DNA from 4 places in the Priestia sp. YIM B13552 genome. Region 3 is predicted to be linked to each of the others. Evidence: riboswitches for the same ligand, from Rfam matches in the RefSeq annotation. Region 3 holds a riboswitch; each other region holds the start of a gene.
The links. Region 3 has a riboswitch for cobalamin ahead of ACFX40_RS12030 (ribonucleoside-diphosphate reductase subunit alpha). Riboswitches for the same ligand answer to the same signal wherever they lie in the genome.
Positions count from the first base shown of each region.

Region 1: another riboswitch for cobalamin. It lies ahead of ACFX40_RS21990 (cobyric acid synthase); the one in region 3 lies ahead of ACFX40_RS12030 (ribonucleoside-diphosphate reductase subunit alpha).
Region 2: another riboswitch for cobalamin. It lies ahead of ACFX40_RS13105 ((2Fe-2S) ferredoxin domain-containing protein); the one in region 3 lies ahead of ACFX40_RS12030 (ribonucleoside-diphosphate reductase subunit alpha).
Region 4: another riboswitch for cobalamin. It lies ahead of ACFX40_RS23035 (HoxN/HupN/NixA family nickel/cobalt transporter); the one in region 3 lies ahead of ACFX40_RS12030 (ribonucleoside-diphosphate reductase subunit alpha).

Region 1 covers NZ_JBHZOU010000006.1:169,692-175,125, forward strand. The annotation lists gene ACFX40_RS21990 (cobyric acid synthase) at 72-1,598, opposite strand; cobalamin riboswitch at 1,691-1,870, opposite strand; gene ACFX40_RS21995 (YdcF family protein) at 2,018-2,581, shown strand; gene ACFX40_RS22000 (APC family permease) at 2,639-4,210, opposite strand; gene ACFX40_RS22005 (nitroreductase family protein) at 4,636-5,283, opposite strand.
Region 2 covers NZ_JBHZOU010000003.1:192,369-197,802, reverse strand. The annotation lists gene cobK (precorrin-6A reductase) at 1-748, opposite strand, end outside; gene ACFX40_RS13115 (sirohydrochlorin chelatase) at 745-1,656, opposite strand; gene cobJ (precorrin-3B C(17)-methyltransferase) at 1,675-3,297, opposite strand; gene ACFX40_RS13105 ((2Fe-2S) ferredoxin domain-containing protein) at 3,311-3,691, opposite strand; cobalamin riboswitch at 3,794-3,973, opposite strand; cobalamin riboswitch at 4,092-4,270, opposite strand; gene ACFX40_RS13100 (hypothetical protein) at 4,418-4,576, opposite strand; gene ACFX40_RS13095 (M42 family metallopeptidase) at 4,929-5,434, opposite strand, start outside.
Region 3 covers NZ_JBHZOU010000002.1:1,161,902-1,167,335, forward strand. The annotation lists gene ACFX40_RS12030 (ribonucleoside-diphosphate reductase subunit alpha) at 1-1,706, opposite strand, end outside; cobalamin riboswitch at 1,840-2,025, opposite strand; gene menC (o-succinylbenzoate synthase) at 2,305-3,408, opposite strand; gene ACFX40_RS12040 (o-succinylbenzoate--CoA ligase) at 3,412-4,875, opposite strand; gene menB (1,4-dihydroxy-2-naphthoyl-CoA synthase) at 4,958-5,434, opposite strand, start outside.
Region 4 covers NZ_JBHZOU010000007.1:63,344-68,777, forward strand. The annotation lists gene ACFX40_RS23020 (ABC transporter ATP-binding protein) at 1-778, shown strand, start outside; gene ACFX40_RS23025 (undecaprenyl-diphosphatase) at 925-1,518, shown strand; gene ACFX40_RS23030 (organic hydroperoxide resistance protein) at 1,671-2,090, shown strand; cobalamin riboswitch at 2,196-2,378, shown strand; gene ACFX40_RS23035 (HoxN/HupN/NixA family nickel/cobalt transporter) at 2,512-3,309, shown strand; gene ACFX40_RS23040 (M20 family metallopeptidase) at 3,572-4,702, shown strand; gene ACFX40_RS23045 (DoxX family protein) at 4,772-5,194, opposite strand.

The DNA.
Region 1 (5,434 bases), on a different contig from region 3:
TGTTGAACTTAGGCAACGTAGAATAGCGTACTAAAGTTCTCGGTAAAAAAACAAGCGAAAGCCTCTACAAGCTATACTTTTTGTGTTTGCTCCGGGCTTTTATAGTTGTCTATTAACTCATATAGCTTTTCCATATCTACGGCTTCTCTCACATATGCTGCTGCTTTTGAAAAAGACTCCTCTTTTTGCAGGCGACTGTTGAATGTGTCCGTAATAGGCGGCAATTTTTTATGTTTGCGAATTTGATTAAGCAAAGCTCTGCGCAAAGAATCGTTATGAAACACATCATGAACATACGTGCCAATAACGTTGTCTTTAACCGTTCCTTCTTTTTCATGCTCTACCACTGCAAAAGCTTTCGTGGTGCTCTTAGAAACTGTCTTTCCCATATGAATTTCGTAGCCTTCAATCAAAACTCTTTCATTTTCTAACTGGACATACCCAGAAACTCTTTCTGTTTTTTTGCTGGTTGTCATAACGGTTTCCACTGGAAGCAAGCCCAGCCCTTTAATGGATTCAATCCGAGATTCTACTGCATCAGGGTCTGTAATTGTCTCCCCTAGCATTTGATATCCTCCGCAGATGCCAATGACGTGAACGTTCGTTGTGTTCAAGACTTGATTAATGGCTAGAGCCAGGCCGCTTTCTTGTAAAAACTGAGCATCTTCAATCGTATTTTTGCTTCCTGGCAAAACAATTAAATCAGGCGTACCTAATTGCGACGGCTTGGTTACAAGCCTCACGTGACAGTCTTCTTCTAAGCTTAAAGGATCGATGTCTGTAAAATTTGAGATGCGCGGGTACGAGATGACCGCAATATCAATTTCTTTTAACGGATTCACAAGCGTTGAGTAATTTCTAAGTGATAACGAATCTTCCGCATCAATTTCCACGTTGTTCATATAAGGAATAACTCCTAGCACCGGAACACCCGTGTATTCTTCAAACCACTTCAACCCTGGTTTTAAAAGTTCTAAATCTCCTCGGAATTTATTAATTAACACCCCGATAACTCTAGACTTGTGTTCATCTGGAAGCAATTGAAGAGTACCCACTAGGCTCGCGAAAACTCCTCCTTTATCAATATCTCCTACTAACACAACGGGCGCTTCTGCTATTTTTGCAACACGCATATTTACGAGTTCCCGATCGTTCAAATTGACTTCGGCAGGACTTCCAGCGCCTTCAATCACAATTCGATCATAATGATTGGCAAGCTCTTTATAAGCTTCCGTGATAACGTTCAAACCTTCATTAAAAAATTCTTGCCGATACTGAAAAGCAAACATATTACGTAGCGGTTTTCCGTGAACAACAATTTGAGATTCATGATCACGAGTTGGTTTAATTAAAATAGGATTCATATTGGTTGTTGCTTCTACTCCAGCCGCTTCTGCTTGAATTCCTTGCGCTCTGCCAATTTCTTTTCCATCCATTGTAATGTATGAATTAAGCGCCATATTTTGCGATTTAAACGGTGCAGTTTGATAGCCGTCTTCTTTAAAAATACGGCAAAATGCTGTAGCAATCATGCTTTTTCCAGCGTCTGAGTGCGTTCCTTGAATCATAAGCGGTTTTCCTTTTTTCACTTTTTCCACTCCCTACCACATAAAAAAACCTTAACTGTAAAAGTCAAGGTTTGGTCATGCGCTCATTAACACATTGTCTTGACTTATTTCTCCCACCGAAAAATAAGGGGTTTTTAAAAGCAGGTCTCCTGGCTTATGCTTCATTTTACTTCTGCACCCTTCCTAGTTTGACTAGTGGGTCTTTGCAGGTTCATCCACATTTACAGTAGCGGGGGCTGCACCGGATTTACACCGATTTCCCTATTATCCTCCTTAGAGGCACTTTTAAAATCATTTATTCTTTATTGTAACGAATTTTATAACCATTCACAATAACGATTTTCTTCTATTATTATATATTACTGTGTTTATACTTATTTGGGTCTCGTATGCTATAATAACGATTATTTTCCAAACATCTTATGGAATAGCTAGGAAGGTGCTCACAGTTGAAGAAAAAAATCATTTATGTCTTTATCAGCGTGTTTGTTCTTTATATAGCAATCATATCTTTTTGTATGTATCAAACTGCTCACAAGTCTGTTCCACAAAACGCGGATTATGTGCTCGTTTTAGGTTCTAAAGTAGATGGTGATCAAATGTCTCCTAGTTTAAAAGAACGAGTAAAGACGGCTTTATCTTATTTACAAGCAAATCAACAGACAAAAGTTATCGTAACGGGCGGAAAAGGATCTGATGAAGAAATTTCTGAAGCAGAAGCAGCCTATCGTTTTCTGCGAAAAGAAGGAATTAAAAAGAATCGAATTATAAAAGAAGATCAGTCAACTTCTACTTTTGAGAATTTCACTTTTACTAAACAGAAAGTTGATATTCAACACAAAAAAGTCGTGCTTGTTAGCAGTGATTTTCATTTATTTCGCGCCTCTATTATTGCCAAACGTCAAGGCTTTGACGTTTATCCTTTAGGTGCAAAAACACCAAATTCAATTAAACTTCAAGCCTACTTTCGTGAGTATGCTGCTATTTTAAAAACATGGCTGTTTGATAAATAAATAGAGTAAGTACTCTACAAATAAAAAACACGGCATGAATTCATGCCGTGTTTTTTATTAATCATCTGTATCGATAACTGCTTTTGGTAAACCTGTGTATTTCGCCCAGTAGAAAATACCGAGTGAAACAAGAGCAATTAAAATTAAGTCAAGCGGGTTGCTTAGCACACCTTGTCCTCCACCAAATGAACCTAGATAAGAGATAACAAGCATAATAATATAATAAGCAACTAGCCACCAAGCAGATTTAAGCTGCTGTGCAAATTTTACAACGTCAGTTGGTACGTATTTCTTAAACGCTACGTAGATAACAACCATTAGAAGCTGTGATCCTAGCAGCCAAGAAATTGTCGTCCACCCTGACCAATATACGATGTATGAACAGAAAATAAATGAAACAGGAGCAATAACGCTCATGCCTTTTAATTTAAAAGGTTTTTTAAGGTCTTTTGCATTTACTCTGAATGCAGCAGCTGAAATTGGCGCAATCGCATAAGACAGAATAAGTGCCACTGAACATACGTTTACTAGCGCTTCCCAAGAAGGAAATGGCAGTGTCCAGAATACGGACATTCCAAATGATAGCCATAGTGACGCACGTGGAATTCCTGTTTTCTTATCTACTTTTGAGAAACGTTTAAATAATGTTCCATTACGAGACCAAGCATAAACTAAACGAGAAGTTGTATTCATGAAGATGTTCCCGTTACCGCCTGGTGATAAAATAGCATCAAAAATAACAAGCGTTACTAACCAGCCAAGGCCTAAAATAAGTGCAATATCTTTAAATGGTAAAGAGAATTGCTCTTGAATTGTTCCCCATCCTCCTGATAGCATATCAGCCGGGATGTTACCAATGAACAATACTTGCAGTGCTGTGTAAATAATCGCTGAAAGTACAATACAGATAATGAGCGCGATTGGAATATTACGCTGCGGGTTTTTAACTTCACTGGCTACAGAAACAATAGGGTGAAGTCCTAGGTAAGCAAACATAACGCCACCTGTTGAAATGGCTGCTTGAATACCATTAAAACCAAACGGAGTAAAATCGCCAGTTGTAAAGTTAGCTGATTTAAAGTGATAAGCTAACACGACGATAATTGTAAGAGGAACCGCATATTTAAACACAGATATAATAACATTTGACTTAGCAAATGCTTTTACACTTACGTAGTTAATGATAAAAAATAGCGTTAATAACGCGAACTGAAATAACCAGCCGACTGTAGTAGGCGATTCAGAACCATGTTTAGTTAGACCAGGAAGCCAAAACGCAACATACTGACGTACAGCCGTTACCTCGATGGCAATCAAACTTGTGTAAGCAATAATGGTAATGAATGAAATTAAGTAACCCACTAAATGACCATGTGAGTAAACCGGATAACGGATAATTCCACCGGTACGCGGCAGCGCTGCTCCAAGTTCAGCATACACTAAACCGATAAGTAAAATGATGACTCCGCCAATCAGCCACGAAAAACTTCCGGCTGGACCAGCCTTTGACGCTACGTTACTAACCGCAAATAACCAGGCGGAACCAAAAATAGCCCCCATCCCAATTAACGTTAGGTCAAGTAACGATATTGATTTTTTAAACTTTCCTTGATTTCCTTGATCAGACATAATATCCTCCTTTAAAATTTCCACTCCACACATCTACGCCCTTGCGTCCGATATGGGATTCTTTACATCATCCTCCTCTTACTAAGACCTCACAAGTGGATATGTTAACAAATATTCTCTAAAAAACCAAGTTAAAAACTTTATTTTTTTGTAAAACATCGTTGAATTGCTTATGTATAGCGCATAAATTCCACAGAAGATTTGAGGACTACTCCTCCTATTTAACCGCATTTTTCTTAGGTTAAACATAAAAGAATATTCAAACTATTTACCGAAAAAAAGAGGCTGAGACATAACGAAATCAACCGCTAGAAGCAGCTACATACGCAACACCTAGGCTTGCCATACCAATAAAAAAATCCGAACGATTCATCGTTCGGATTTTGCTTCAACTAAAATAATTTTTTCCGTACCTCTTTTTTTGCTTATTTAAATACTTTTACACGTTCACTTAGCGGTTGAAATTCTTTTTCACCCGCAGGTGCCACGGGATTACCAAATGGCATTTGGGCAATTAATTTCCATGAGCTTGGAATATTCCAAGCTGCTTTTACTTCATCGTCAATCAATGGATTGTAATGCTGTAATGTTGCTCCTAGGCCTTCGAGCTCAAGCGCTGTCCAAATCACATGCTGAAGCATGCCTGATGATTGGTTAGACCAAACCGGGAAATTTTCGCTGTAAGATGCAAACTGCTTCTGCAGTCCTTCCACTACTTCTTGATCTTCAAAGAAAAGAACTGTTCCATAGCCGCTTCCGAATAAGTTCATTTTTTGATCCGTATCTGAAAAATTTTCAGCAGGAACAATTTTACGAAGCGTTTCTCTCGTAATATCCCATACTTTATCATGCTGTTCGCCAAATAAAACGACTACGCGTGCGCTTTGGGAATTAAATGCTGAAGGAGTATGTTTCACCGCAAAGTTAATAATTTCTTCAATTTTTTCTTCTGATATTTTTACATTTTTATCAATTGCATAAATAGAACGTCGGTTTTTAAGTGCTTCATAAAAATCTTTTCCAACCTGTTGTTGATCACTTGATTTATCAAATAATTTATCTAAAAAACCCATTTTCCACACTCCTAATTGTTTGTTTTTTTAAGCTTAAATTGCATGTTTATACCCTTCCCCCTGATAAAAGGAGATAAACAAGATATAATGAATTCTTATATCTCTAATTCGAGATATTAAACTAAAAAAATATTAATTGAAATTTAATTAC
Region 2 (5,434 bases), on a different contig from region 3:
CTAAAGCATGAACCACTTCTTCAAAAGTGGAATACACGGTTCCATACTCAATTTTCGGTCGCCCAATCATAATAATATCTAAGCCTAACTCTTTAGCTGCTTCCACTTTTTCATCCACAGATCCAACTTTTCCGCTTTCTTTTGTGACCATGACCGTCACTCCGTATTGCTTATACAGCGCTCGATCAAACTCTTTTGTAAACGGCCCTTGAATAGCAATAATATTTTTTTGCGGGAATCCCAATTGCTGGCACTTTTCCATATTATCCAGCCTTGGAAGCATACGAGCCACAAGCCGTACATCTGAAAGAGGAAGCAGCTTTTCTGTAAAAACCTGCAGCGTTTTGCTGCCTGTTGTGAGCATAATAACTCCTTTTTTCACAGCTGCTACTTCTGCTGCTTCTTCATACGTAGAAACCATTGTCATATTATCATAGGTAAAAGCCTGCGAAGCCCGCTCATAGCGTATGTAAGGAATCGCTGTTTCAGCAGCTGCGCCGATAGCATTTTTAGACGCTTCTTCCGCAAAGGGATGACTTGCATCCACAATAGCTTTTACACGATGTTCGTTTACAAAATCCATCATATCTTCTTTTGTGAGACGTCCAATTTTCACTTTCACTTCTGCACGCTGTAATTCGATAGCTGCGTTTTCGGTTACAACCGTTGCCGTAACCTCATGACCTGCTTTTTTTACTTGCACGGCTAATGCACGTGCATCGCTAGTTCCGGCTAACAATAAAATCATTTTAGCCCGCCGACCTTATCTTCATGGTGGTCGTGGTCATGATGGTGATCGTGGTGATGGTGTCCGTGATCATGGTCATGATCGTGATGATGATGGTGATCAATATGCTCCATAATGCCGAGGCGATATTGACACGTATCGCAGTTCATTTTCACTTCACCTTCTAATCCTTCTTCAGCACGTTCTTTTAAAATTGTCTGCAGTTTTGGGTGAAAACCGAAATAGCCGGCGAGCTTAAACTCAATGTTTTCATGCTGCATTTTATACTGCGTCACCATTTCTTCCAAACGCTTAATTAGTACTCCTGTAAATAAGAAATACGGGAGAATAACCACTTTTTTAGCGCCTAGTTTTAAACATCGCTCTACCCCTTCATCAATCAGCGGAGCAGTTACGCCCATAAAAGAAGTTTCAACGATTTTATAGTTTGTTTTTTCCCAAAGAAGGCGCGTAATTTTATATAAATCACTGTTTGCATCAGGATCACTTCCTCCTCGCCCTAAGACGATAACAGCCGTGTCTTCAGCTGGAGTTTCTAAATTCTCTCCTGATTCTTGTAATCTCGTTTTTAAAATTTCAAGGACTTCTTCATGAACGCCAATGGGACGTCCGTATACGAAGTTTACGTGTGGATATTTTTCCTTAGCTTCATCTATAGCCGCCGGAATATGTATTTTAGAGTGGCCCGCAGGCAAGAGCATAATTGGAATTACAACTACATCTTGTGCTCCTTTTGCCACACATGTATCAATGCCTTGACTTACATTTGGGCGTTCAAATTCTAGAAAACACGTTTCTACTAAAATAGATGCGTCCCAATCATGCTTCATAGTCGAAATAAATTCGCGAATTTGATCGTTCCCTTCAGGATCTCTGCTTCCATGACCGACAAATAAAACTGATTTCATATAATGCCCTCCCATTTTTTAATCTCCACACGGAGCTGGTTCTACTTTTATTTTTGGTGTTATATCTTGATAGTCGAATCCATAAACGTTCTTCACACGCTTAAAGAATTTATGAAACCGCTCATTAGGATGACCTTTTTCTTTATATTCATGGACAATGTTCTCCACTATTTCAACAATGTCGTCAGGCGCTATACCTTCCGCCACAATTTGACCTGAATGCGCATTGCGTCCAACCGTTTTAGCTCCTAAAAATAAATCAAACGCACCTTTTCTATAGACAATGCCGATATCTTCTTGAACAGCGCCATAGCAAGCCATACCGCATCCATTAATACCAAGCTTCAGCTCTTTTGGCATGTCCATTCCCCCGAGGCGTTTTTGTAATTCTTCCGTATGTGGAATAGCATCGCTTTTTTCTCCGTCACAAAAATCACACGCTTTAATTGTGAACACATCTCCGACCGGAGATAGTAAAAAGGAAGCTGCTTGGAGCTTTTTAATAATCACATCTGGCTGAGCCGTTGGGATTTGCAGTTTGATTTGATGGTCAGGTGTATACTCCATCGTACCTTTTTCACCAACAACTTCTGCTAGTGTTGTCATTTGAACAGGCGTGAATTTCTTATTAGCAAGTCCTGGACTAACCGCCACTTCGAAAATAGACTGTACTGGCTGACGTACGACCGCAGAAGTAGGTTCACCTAAAATTGCTTGAAGCGCTTCTTCTGCAAGAGCTCGTGAAGTTGCTGTTTCTTCTGTTTTGGTCTGAACTGCTTCAATAGTCGAAGCTGTTTGCTTTACAGTCTCTTCTTGATCGAGAGCCCATGGTTCTGCTTCTTTTCGAAGTCGCTGATGCGGTCTTAGCGGCTGCTCCGTTTGGTTGAGGGTATATTTTCGCTGATATCCGCGCGGTGTAATCATTAAATCGTCGTAAAAGAACGTAGATGAATTTCCGACAACAACGGTAGTCAGCATGCCAATTTCATGATTTAACATGTCTTTTAAGTTGGTCATTACGACTTCTTCACGGTCACGATAAGCGCTTTTCACAAGACCAACAGGCGTATCAGGGGAACGATACTTTAATAGAATTCTTTGCGCTTCAACAATTTGTCTTGTTCGTCTTCCGCTCTTTGGGTTGTAAAAAGCCACTACAAAATCTGCTTGTGCAGCTGCTTCAATTCTTTTTTCGATTAGCTCCCAAGGCGTAAGGTGGTCACTTAAACTAATTGTACAAGCATCGTGCATCACGGGCGCTCCAAGGAGAGATGCGCATGAATTGATAGCCGAAATGCCAGGAATTACTTCCAGCTCTACGCCCGTTTCTTTTTTCCAGCCTTTTTCAATCAACACTTCATACACAAGGCCTGCCATTCCGTATACTCCCGCATCTCCGCTCGAAATGACAGCTACGGTTTTTCCTGCTTCAGCTTGCTTTACAGCTTCCTGTGCACGGCTTACTTCTTCGGTCATTCCCGTACTAATAATTTGCTGATTCGTTAACAGTCCTTGAATTAATTCCACATAGGTTTTGTAACCGATGATCATATCACTTTCTTGAATGGCTTCTCTTGCTCGCTGTGTAATATGTTCAAAGCTTCCCGGCCCAAATCCAATAACTAAAAGTTTACCTTTCATGCTAGCTCCTCCTTTATGCGTTACTTTTTACTTTGTCAATTCCTTCTATGGAGTCACTGTTTTCCGGAGAAACGAAACCATTTTGATCATATTCATAAATAAGCGATTCCTTTATACTGCAGCCTCCTGCTAAATGTTCTTCGACAATCCGATGAGCCACGGTTTCAGTGACCTGCTTGTACCAATCTCCTGAAGGATAGACGATAGCTACAGGAGCATCTTTGCATCGTCCGTTACAACGTGTACGCGTTGTATGAACCGTTTCATCCAAATCCAGTTCTGTCACTTTATTTCGAATAGCTTGCGTGGCTTCTTCTCCACCTTTTCTCATACAGCTGCTTCCATTACAAATCAATACGTGATGTTTTGTTCCATTTAAGTTCCACGTCGTCACACTCATTCGCTCCTTTACTAAAAAAAGCGCCTCTATCAATGATAGAGGCGCAGAAAAATTCAAACTAAGTTTTTGCACTTCCACCTATATCCCGTAGGGTAAGCTTCGCATTAGAAAAAGGCTGGTTTCCTGACTTCGATTCATCACTTGATTGCGCCTTCCCGAATACAGTGGCATATGCAATCAGCTCATCTTCACAGTGGCGGGTACCGCGCTGGCTTCACACCAGACTTCCCATTTAACGCAATGTGGACATTGCGCACCTTTTTTGCACGATATGTAGTTTTGCGATACGAGAAAAACCCGCTTCGCTAATATGCGAGCGGGTAAAACGTCAGAATAAGAGTGTACACGAATGCCACTTTAAGCCAACGTTTCCCTTCCCGCTCCCCGGAGAAATAGAAACTTCACAATAAAGACAGGTCTCCTGACTTGTGTATCATTCTACTTGAGAACCTTCCCGTGATTTTTCCACAGTGGTTATACTCGTTCGTCCACACTTACAGTTGCGGGGGCAGTACTGGTCTTTCACCAGTTTCCCTATTAAGCCTTCTTGGCATCTTTACTGTTGCTGTTTGATATATATGAACCTTTTAAACTATCAGAATAATAGAAGTAACTACCATATCATAGCGTACATTTTTTTTTATTTCAACTCTATTCTTTTTATAGGATATAAAGAGCCATAAAAAAACAAGAGCAAAAAATCAGCTCTTGTTTTTCTACTTATATAGCTACCAATGTTAAATGAGGATCATTATAATACACGACTTCTGAAAGAACTTTACAGCCATTTGTTTTGGCAAAAGCTTCTCTCGCCTGCTTTTCAGTTTCAAATTCAAACATTTTCATTTCTTTTCCAGCATATACCGTCAGTACCCACATGAAAAGATTCGCCTCCGATTATTGTAGTGATCGCTATATCCACATTATGACGAAACCATTTCCTTTTGAAAACCCATTCTACAAAACTTGTCACAAGAAACTTTTAAAAATTTAAAAACATTTTAACTTCTGTAAATGAACAAAATGTACAAAAGGTTTAAGCAGTATTGTACCTTTTTAAAAAGGTGCTTTTTTAACCAACTGTTGATTCACCAGTAAAAAAATATATAGTATTTATAAAAAAAAAGAAGCCAGACAGCCGGCTTCTTTTTTAAGAAAGGAAAGAACAGACATCACAATCCCGTTCTGTTCTTTCCTTTGCATAAAAATACACTAATTAAATATCCCTTTCTTAAAGCAGAATCATGTTCGACTGAACATAGTAATAGAGAAGCTTATACGTATGATTCAATGAATCTTGATGCGTTCTCTCAAACGCATGAGAAGAATCAATTCCTGGACCAATCAAGCCGTGTACGATATCGTGTCCGGCACGAATAGCAGCAGAAGCATCTGATCCGTAAAACGGATAAATATCTAATTTGTACTGAATATCATGCTGCTTAGCTAGCTCCACTAAATGCTTTCTCAAACCGTAATGATATGGGCCGCTTGAATCTTTTACACAAATAGACACGGTGTATTCATCAGTAGATTGTCCATCTCCCATAGCACCCATATCAACCGCTAAGTATTCTACTGTTTGAGGCGTAATGTTCGAATTTCCTCCGTATCCAATTTCTTCATTATTTGAAATGAGAAAATGCGTAGTGTATGGCAGTTCGATCTGTTCTTCTTGAATTATTTTCATGAGCTGAAGCAATAAAGCTACGCTTGCTTTATCATCGAGATGACGAG
Region 3 (5,434 bases):
GCCTGTACGGTTAAGTAAGCGATTTGCTCATACAATTCATCGCAATATGCTACCGCTTCATCTGTTTCCCATGCTATTTTCTTTAAGGCAAGCAAATGGTTCCAACCAAATGTGCCAAGCCCTACTGCGCGGTACTTTTGGTTTGTTAGTTTTGCTTGAAGTACCGGCAAATCATTTAACTCAATAACGTTATCAAGCATGCGTACTTGAATTGGAATTAAACGTTCAAGCACATCTTCAGTTACGGCTCTCGCTAAGTTGATAGAAGAAAGATTACATACAACAAAATCGCCCGGATTCTTTGTAATAATAATTTTTCCGTCTTCCGTAATTTCCTCTGTTACGACCGTTGTGCTTTGGTTTTGCGTAATTTCTGTACATAAGTTGCTGCAGTAGATCATGCCCTCGTGGCGGTTTTGATTAGCTCGGTTAACCGTATCACGATAGAACATATAAGGCGTCCCCGTTTCAAGCTGCGAAAGCATAATGCGCTTGAAGATTTCAATAGCAGGTACTGTCTCTCTTGAAAGCTGTTCATTATTTACACACTCAGCGTAACGAGTGCGGAACGAACCGCTGCCTTCTTCTTCATCATAAAAATCTTCTAACGAGTAGCCCATCAGCGTACGAACTTCGTGAGGATCGAATAAGTGCCAGTCTTCACGTGCTTCTACTTTTTCCATAAACAAATCTGGCAAACATACGCCAGTGAATAAATCATGCGTGCGCTGGCGTTCGTCACCATTGTTCAACCGCGCGTCTAAGAATGAAAAGATGTCTTTATGCCATACGTCTAAATATACGGCAATAGCCCCTTGTCGTTGACCTAGCTGATCGACACTTACAGCCGTATTATTTAGCTGTTTCATCCATGGAATTGTTCCTGATGATACGCCTTTAAAACCTTTTATATCACTTCCTCGGCTTCTAATATGACCGAGGTAGACACCAATTCCGCCTCCATTTTTACTAAGCGTGGCCAAATCTGTATTGCTATCATAAATACCGCGTAAGCTGTCATCAATCGTATCAATAAAGCAGCTAGATAGCTGTCCGTAGCTCTTTCCTGCGTTTGAAAGCGTTGGTGTGGCAACCGTCATATATAGACTAGAAAGCGCCCAGTACGCTTCTTTTACTAATGCTGTTCGATTTTCTTTCTTTTCTTGAGACATCAGCGTCATAGCAATGATAAGAAAACGTTCTTGCGGTAATTCGTATACGCGCTTATCATGTGATGTCGCTAAATAGCGATCTGCTAATGTCAACAATCCAATGTATGTAAATAAACGATCGCGTTCAGGAATAATGACTGAAGCAATTTCATTAATTTCTTCTTCTGTATATGTTTTTAATAGCTGTTTATTATAAATGCCGATTTTTGTTAGTTCTTGAATAAGCTGATAAAACGAACCGTACTTCTCTTTTTTATCATAACCTCGGTTGTCCGCTGCTTTTCGATATAGTTCGTTTAAGTAGACGTCTGCCGCTACGTACGTCCAATCTGGTTCTTCCATTGAAATACGCTCTAAGGCTGCTAAAATTAGGACGTTTGCAACCTTTTCGTCCGTCATATTTTCCTTTACTGTAACAGTTTGAATAACCTTTTCCTCATACAAAGAAAAATCAAGCTGCGTAAATTCATTTTTTAAACGTTCAATATATGCAGTTAATTCATGTAGAATTGTAGGCTTTAATGTATTCACCATAAATATGGCTCCTCTCTTCACTTCAAAATAAAAAATCGCTCACCGTACCTCGGTGAGCGAATAGAACGAAGATAGAAGAAGACACTAAGTCTTTTCTCAATCCTCGCTCTACCCTCTCACCTCCCGAAGAAGATAAAACGACATAAAAAAGGCAGGTCTCCTGACTTATGCTTCTTTTTACTTTAAGGCCTTCCCATGATGTTTACTCACAGTGGATCTCCTTATTTCATCAGCATTCACAGTTGCGGGGACAGCTTTGGATTTTCACCAAATTCCCTTTTAAGTCTTTTTATCAGACACCTTTTTCACTGGAAAACACAAAATATAGTATTTTATTATCGATTTCAAAACAACATATTGTGTTATGTTATAAACACATTATATAGGACAACTTAGAAAACTATCAACCTATTTTCAAAAATAATTTTGTTTTTTACGATAAAACTCTTCGACTTTTTTCATCAAACTATTCCATCATAACATGTTTTGACACGCTTGATAGAACAATGTGCTCTTTTTAAAAAATTTGTCCTATTTTTCTACTAAACATTGACAACCTCAATAAAAAAAACCGTTTTACATAAAAAACGGTTTTTAATTATTGGTATTCTTTTTCAAATGCTGTGATTGTTTTGATAAAGTTTTTATCGATATCGTATCCTATCCCCGGTTTTCCCTTCACCTTTATTACTCCAGCTTCTACCTCTACTTCGGGCTTAATAATATCTTTTTCCCAATAGCGAGATGACGCAGAAATATCACCTGGTATCGTGAAAGAAGGCAATGTCGCAAGGGCGATGTTATGAGCTCTTGAAATCCCGGCTTCTAACATTCCGCCAACCCAAAGTCTTACACCATACTGGGCGCACAAATCATGAATTTGCTTTGCTACGGACATTCCGCCAACTCGACCGATTTTCACATTGATAATCTTACAGCTTCTTTGTTCAATTGCATGACGTGCATCTTCATAGCTCACAATACTTTCATCTAAGCAAATTGGCGTCTGCATTTGCTTTTGTAACAATCGATGATCAAGGATATCATCAGAACTTAACGGCTGTTCGATCATCATTAAATTCAATTCATCTAGTTTCTTCAATGAATCACTATCGCTTAACGTATAGGCTGAATTGGCATCAGCCATAAGAGGAATGCTTGGAAATTCATCTCGAATTTGTTTCAGTAGCTCATAGTCAGCACCCGGCTTAATTTTCACTTTAAAGCGCTTATAGCCATCTTTCATGTAAGTCTTTATTTGTTCTTTCATTATGGAAATATCATTTAAGCCAACTACCACTCCAGCTTCTACAGCAGACCTTACTCCTCCAATTACTTCAGATAACGGTTTGTTCTGCCGCTTTGCATACAAATCCCATACAGCACAGTCTAAAGCTGCTTTAGCCATGTTATTTCGCTTTAGAGGTTTGAATAACTTTTGAACATCCTCTGGTTTTTGAAGCTGCTGATGAAGAAGCGAGGGAATTAAAAAATCGTCTAACATATGAAAACACGTCTGAATCGTTTCTTCCGTATACCAAGGAGATGAAAAAGCAACTACTTCTCCCCACCCTGTAAATCCTTGTTCATCTTCTACTTCAAGCAAAATCAATTCTCGATCCTGCACTGTACCATAGCTTGTTGAAAAAGGAGAAAGAAGCTTCATGTCAATTTTATAAAGATGTACTTTTTTTATAATCATCGATTAGCTCCCTTTCTGTATGAACGATGATAGCTTCCGGCGTATGATTTTATTAGAAGCCGTTCGCGGCAGCTCCTCTACTCGAACGAAATACTTTGGAAGTTTGTACTTTGCTAAAAATTGTTGAATGTGTAAAGATAATTCTTCATCTGAAACGTCTTCGTTTACAACAACACATGCAGCTGGCACTTGTCCCCATTTTTCGTCAGCTACTCCCGTTACACCGGCCTCTTTAACAGCGGGATGCTTCAACAAAACATTTTCAATTTCAGCTGGATATACATTTTCTCCACCTGAAATAATAAGGTCTGAACGTCTGTCTAACACATATAGAAAGCCTTCTTCATCCACTTTCCCGATGTCTCCTGTATAGAACCAGCCTTGTTGAATTGCTTTTTCAGTAGCTTCAGGTTTATTTAAATATCCTTTTGTAACATTTGGACCTTTAACAATAATTTCTCCTGCTTCGCTGGTCTCATTTCCTTTTTCATCTACAATTTTCATTGCACATGGAAATAATGGTTTACCTGCTGATCCCAGTTTTCGCAAACTATCTTCAGGTGAAAGCGTAACGAACTGTGAAGATGTTTCTGTCATTCCATACGTTTGATAAACAGGAATTTCTTTACTCACACAAGCCTCTAAAATAGTAAGCGGTGCAGGTCCTCCTCCTAAAAGCATGCATCGAAACGTATGCGGATATTTCCGTTCCCCTAACTCATCGAGCATGTTGGACAGCATGGAAGCGACAACCGAAATAATCGTTACCCCTTTGTTTTCAATCGCTTCATTTACTGCTCTTGCTTCAAACCGTTCTTCTAAAATGATTTTCATTCCGTAAAAGACGCTCCGCATTAAAATAGATAAGCCGCTAATATGAAACAAAGGAACCGCTATAAGCCAGCAGTCTTTTTCATTTAACCCTAAATTAAGCGCTGAGCCAACGGAACTCCACCAGTGATTTCCATATGTCTGCAGCACTCCTTTTGGATGACCTGTTGTTCCAGACGTATACATAATGGTGAATGTGTCCTCGAGATTCCATGTTTTTTGAAAACCTGTTTCTGCTTCTGGAGAACTTTTTAAAGCAGGTAAAGTAAGCTGAGTAATGGAACTTTGGAATTCTCTCATTAAAAATGTTTCATCCGCAATAAGCAACGACACGTTTGCATCTGTTAGCTGATAATTAATTTCTTCATTTGTCAAACGCGTGTTGACGAGCAGCAACCGGGCGCCAATATAAGAAACCGCATGTAAAATCTCAATAAACTCCACTCTATTTTTCATGTATAAAGCAATGGTATCGCCTTGCTTTACACCGTTAAACGAAAGCTGCTGTGCTACTTTTTGAACACGTTTATGAAGCTCTTGAAACGTAAGAGACGTTTGCGGTGTTTCTACCGCCACTCGATTTGGCGTCAAATATGCTCTTTGCATAAGCCCATTAGGAATCGTTTGGCTACTCATGAATTTCTCTCCTTTTTATACTGATTAACTAAATTAAATTGAAAAAACAGCCTGATGATAATCACCAAGCTGTTTCAGCTGTTTAAGGGAAACGTGGGAACTGTTGGAAGTCTGGATTGCGTTTTTCCTTAAATGCATCGCGACCTTCTTTTGCCTCATCGGTTGTGTAATAAAGAAGCGTTGCGTCACCCGCAAATTGCTGGATACCAGCTAAGCCATCCGTATCAGCATTAAATGCTGCTTTTAAGAAACGAAGAGCGGTTGGACTTTTTTCTAACATCTCTTCACACCATTGAATTGTTTCAGCTTCAAGCTGTTCTAATGGAACGACCGTGTTTACTAATCCCATGTCTAGTGCTTCTTGAGCGTTGTACTGACGGCATAAGAACCAGATCTCACGCGCTTTCTTATGACCTACGATGCGAGCTAAGTAACCAGAGCCATATCCTGCATCGAAGCTTCCTACTTTAGGACCTGTTTGTCCAAAGACTGCGTTATCCGCTGCAATTGTTAAGTCACATACAACGTGAAGAACGTGGCCTCCGCCAATTGCATAGCC
Region 4 (5,434 bases), on a different contig from region 3:
TTCATTTCCTTCAGCAGGAGAATTTACGCTGCTGGGACAGAGTGATATTGATTTAGAGCTTCAGAAGAAAATAGGTGTGCTTCCTGACTATGCTAACTTTTATGATGAGATGACAGCGCTCAATCATTTGCGCTATTTTTTAAAGATAAACGGCCATCGTTTTTCGAAAGAACACTGTAGTATTGTACTGAAGAAAGTAGGATTAGAAGGACATGAGCATCAGAAAGTTGGAAAGTTTTCATTTGGAATGAAAAAGAAGTTAGGAATTGCTCAAGCAATTGTAGCAGACCCAGATCTTATCTTTTTAGATGAACCAACTTCTGGAGTAGATGTTGAATCTGCTCTTCACATTCATGAACTAATAAGAGAACTCCAAAATCAAGGCAAGACAATTTTTATGACGTCTCATAATTTAAATGAAGTTGAGAAGATTTGTACACGTGTAGCGATTATGAAAAATGGGATCATTTTAATAGAAGGTACAATGGAAGAGCTGCGCTTTCAATATCAAGCGAAAAAAACGGTGATGATTAAACATGATCCCTACCCAAGCAGTCATAAAGAATATATTCAACAGTTTTTCCGTACGTTGAGTCCCGAAGTTGAATACCATCACATGTACACAAAAGTGATGCTTCAAAAAGAAAGAAATATTCCTCTTATTATTCGCGAATTGATTCAATGTGGCATCGACATTTATCAAGTTCACGTCGAAGAACCTTCTTTAGAGGAAATCTTTTTGCAAAAAAATATTGTGGATCACTCACAGGTGAGTTAATGGGCGAAAGTCCGTTGGTTTACTACTCAGTCTGAATACATTATTTATAAATACCAGTTAGGAAGCTTCTGACAAAAACATGTTCATTTTCTCAAGAAACTGATAAGATAGCTAATGACATTTAAAAATAAGAAAGGATTTCGATTATGTTATCAGCTATTAATTCAGTAGATTATACCATCTTCCACGCGGTGAATCAGTATGCCTCACACGTAAAGCCTCTAGATTCGCTGATGGTATTCTTTGCAGATTATGCCCAGTATGTACTTATCGTTTTACTCGGCTTGTTTTTACTTATTAATAAAAACGGCAGCCGTGTTGTAGCATTTCAAGCTTTGTGTGCTTGTGCCACAGGAGTCATTATCAATAAAGTGATTAGTTTATTTGCTTATCGAGATCGTCCGTTTATCTCTCACCACGTGAATCAGCTTATTGATCACGCCGCAAATTCTTCATTTCCAAGCGATCATGCTACATCTGCATTAGTTATCACTTTTACCATTTGGCTGCATTTCAAACGTTCAGGGCGCATGTGGGTTGTCATGGGCGTACTCATTGCCTTTTCACGCGTATGGGTTGGCGTTCATTATCCATTCGATGTGTTAACAGGAGCCGTTTTAGGCTGCGTGCTGGCGCTGTTTATTCATTATGTTATTTTTAATACGAAACTGATGAGAGCTATTACCAACTTGTCTATTTTTCGAAAATCAGCTTATGACGAACAGTCTCAATATTATTAAGAAAAAGTCGCAAATACGCGGCTTTTTTTATTGGGGAATTTTTAATGTATTTAATACTTGTTTTTTAAAATTAAATTGTGTACAATTAAATAACAGAAACGATAAACAAAAAACTTTTAATAAAATTAATGAAAAAGAGGAGAGGTTTATACATGAAAGCTTTATATGAAACAACAGTCGTTAACACAGGTGGAAGAACAGGAGAAGTTCACTCTTTAGATAACATCTTTAACTTAGACGTTGCAACACCTCCAGCGCTTGGTGGAGAAGCAACAACAGCAACAAACCCAGAGCAGCTGTTTGCAGCTGGATACAGTGCTTGTTTCAACAGCGCGTTAGAATTTATGTTGAAAAAACATAACGTAGAAATCAAAAGCAGTGAAGTAAAAGCTACTGTTCAGCTGCTTCCTGATAAAGCTGATCAAGGAGTGAAAATTGGAGTAGCGCTTGAAGCTCATATTGAAGGCTTAGATTTAGAAACAGCGAAAAAATACGTAGACCTAGCTCACTCATACTGCCCGTATTCAAAAGCAATCAGCGGCAACGTAGACGTAACGGTAGAAGTAGTTTAATTGCTTTAAAAAGCCCTGCTAAGCATGTAAAGCTTAGCAGGGCTTTTTTATTTGAATTTTCTCTATTCATTTGTAAGCGGTACTAGTATAATGAGGAAGAAAATGAATCATTCGCACAGTTTAGGTGCTCTTACATAGCGTAAGAGGTAACAGGGAATCGAGTGCAAATCTCGAGCGGTCCAGCCACTGTAAGCAGGGAGTTTTCTATCTTATCGTCACTCAAAACGGGGAAGGCGGTAGAAAATGATGATCTCAAGCCAGGAGACCTACCTATTCTGTACACTTGACTCTTCTAGGAAAGAGGCGGTGTATCAAGGTACGCAGTGAGCAATTGCTGTTTATTTTCATATGCCGACACGTCCTCAATTTCTATAGAATTGAGGCTTTTTTACGTTTTATTTTAAAAAAAGGAGTGTAGGAAATGGAAGGTTTATCAGTTTTTTTACTTGTCTTTTTATTAGGAATCAGGCACGGATTGGATGCAGATCACTTAGCTTTTATTGACGGCCAGACCCGATATAATTGGAGAATGGGCAGCCGTTTTGCCCCTTGGGTCGGAACGCTGTTTTCACTAGGTCATGGAGGAATGGTGGCCGTCACGGCCGGGGTGCTGGGCGTGGTGATGAAGAATTTTACGTTTCCATCATATTTCGATCATTTTGCATCTTGGGTATCCATTATCTCTCTCTTTCTGATTGGAACATTAAACACATATCATTTGCTTCGAACTAAAAATAAAGAAGAAGAGTTTCAGCTGAGCGGATTAAAAGGGAAGTTTATTCCGAAAATCGCAAAAGGAACAACGAATCCTTTTTTAATTATTCTTGTAGGGGCATTGTTCGCTTTAGCAGCCGAAACGGTCAGTCAAACGGCCGTGTGGTCTCTAGCTGTAGGGAACGCAGGCAAGTATACGCCGCTTTTGTTGGGACTAGTGTTTATGTTTGGCATGATGCTTACAGATACAATCGATTCGATGATTGTACACAAAATGGTAAATGAATCGAGTAAATTTGGACAATCTGCTTCCCGCTTGATGGGCTGGGTTATTGTTGTCCTCGCGTATGGTGTGTCGTTCTATTTAGCATTCACTTTCTTTAACCCATGGGCCGAAGTAAACTTTGAAATGGTTGGCGTTATTCTGTTTATTTTCTTAGTGTCTATGTTTGTTTTTGTGAGTGTGAAGTCAAAAGGGAAAAATATTAAAATAAATGTCAATTAGTCAAACGAAACCTTTAATCTGTTGAAGATTGAAGCTTTTTTGTATGAATTTGTTGAAGTTTATGGCTATTTTCGGTCGGTTATGAATAAGTTAAAGTATTATCTGTATTTAAAGGATGGAAAATTGTCTGAAAACCATTATAATTAAGGATAATTTAAGGTCGTTATGTGAAACGTAGAACATAGTTATACGTACGATAAATAAAAGCATTTAATGCAAGCAGCAGGGGTTTTCTAGAGGAGGAATTGATTTGAGTCAGGTAATGGTAGAACAAAGCGTGTTTAGTTATTTAAAAGAACACGAACAAGAGATGCTCGAAGATTTAGTGGGATTTGTGAAAAAAGAATCACCGTCCTACAGTAAAGAGTTAGTAGATCAGTGTGGAAAGTATTTAACGCAGCTGTTTCAAAAGCGTTTAGGGGTAGGGTACGAAATCATAGAAGAAAAAGAAGTAGGAAACCACTTGAAATTTACGATTGGAGAAGGAGAAAAGCAGCTTTTAATCATCGGTCACTTTGACACGGTGTGGGAAAAGGGAAGGCTGAGTCTAAGAACAGAGGGAAACAAGCTGTACGGTCCGGGAATTTTAGACATGAAAGGGGGCATTGTACAATCTATATGGGCGATTAAAGCGATTCAAGAGCTTGGCTTACCGCTGGATAAAAAAATTGTGTTTTTCTGCAATTCGGATGAAGAGATTGGGTCAATTTCTTCTAAAAAATACATTGAAGAAGAAGCGCAAAGAAGTGAAGCAGTGCTAGTAGCGGAACCGGCGGTGGCGGGTTCAGGTGCGTTAAAAACGTCGCGCAAAGGAGCGGGAATTTTTACCGTAAAAGTATGGGGACGAGCAGCACACGCGGGTAATCACCACAAAGAAGGAATCAATGCGATTGAAGAGCTGGCGCGCCAAGTGATTTTCTTGCAGAGCTTAACAGATTATGAAAAAGGTACAACGGTGAACGTTGGGACATTTACGGGAGGCAGCGGTACAAATGTAGTGCCGGAATATGCAGAAGCGCACGTGGATTTACGTGTTTCTACAGAAGAAGAAGCAAAACGCATGACGGATATTATTTTGAATTTAACACCCATTTTAAAAGGGATTAAGCTCGAAGTAACGGGAGGCATGAATCGTCCTCCGATGGTCAAGTCTAAACAAACGGAAGAGTTATTTGAATGCGCTCAGTCAATCGCGGCCAAACTGGGTATGAAATTAGAAGAAGCAGCTGTTGGAGGAGGAAGTGATGGCAATTTTACAGCGGCCATTGGCGTTCCCACGTTGGATGGGCTAGGAGCATGCGGAAAAGGAATACATGCGGAATATGAACATATTCAAATTGATACGTTATCCGAGCGTTCTTCTTTATTTGCGAATTTGCTGCTGCAAATATAAAAAAAGCCCGCCTCAAACGGCGGGGACTAATCTGAGAGCTTATATTGGGAGAGTATAAGCTTTCTTTTTTTATTTACTGCTTTCTTCTTGAAGAGAAAAGGCAGTTTCTTTCTTTTTGAATACCACTGCATCAAGAGCAAGGAACTGGCTTCCTGCAAGAAATAAGTGAGCAGACATGGCAATTAAGGCAATATCAAACTCAAACCCGCCAACAAATCCGCTTTTAAGCTTGGCTGTAAAAATGGCGCCAAGCATAACTGCCACAAATAAAGCAGCTACGACTCTTGTTGCTAGACCAAGAATAATAAGAACCCCACCTACAAGTTCAATGGTTGCAACAATATATGCCATGAAACCAGGGATTCCTAAGCTATCGAAGAACCCTACTGTATTTTCAATCCCGCCTTGCCATTTTTGAAAGCCGTGCACTAAAAATGTAAAACCTAATACTAAACGAATAATAAGTGAACCAATTTCAACGTTTTTATTCACTTTACTTCCTCCTTTAAGTGTATTTGAAAAACACTACATTATGTAGTGTAAAAGCCTGAAAAAAGAAATGTAGCAATTAAATCAGAAAGTCTTTCTGATTTGGATAATTTTACAACATTATGAACATCACACTACACATTGTAGTGTGATGTTTGTCCCCAGTCAAGTAAAAATATAAAATTAGACCATTTGGCATACGAAAATTTTCTGAAGGGCACTTGAAAAATCCTTTAATTATGT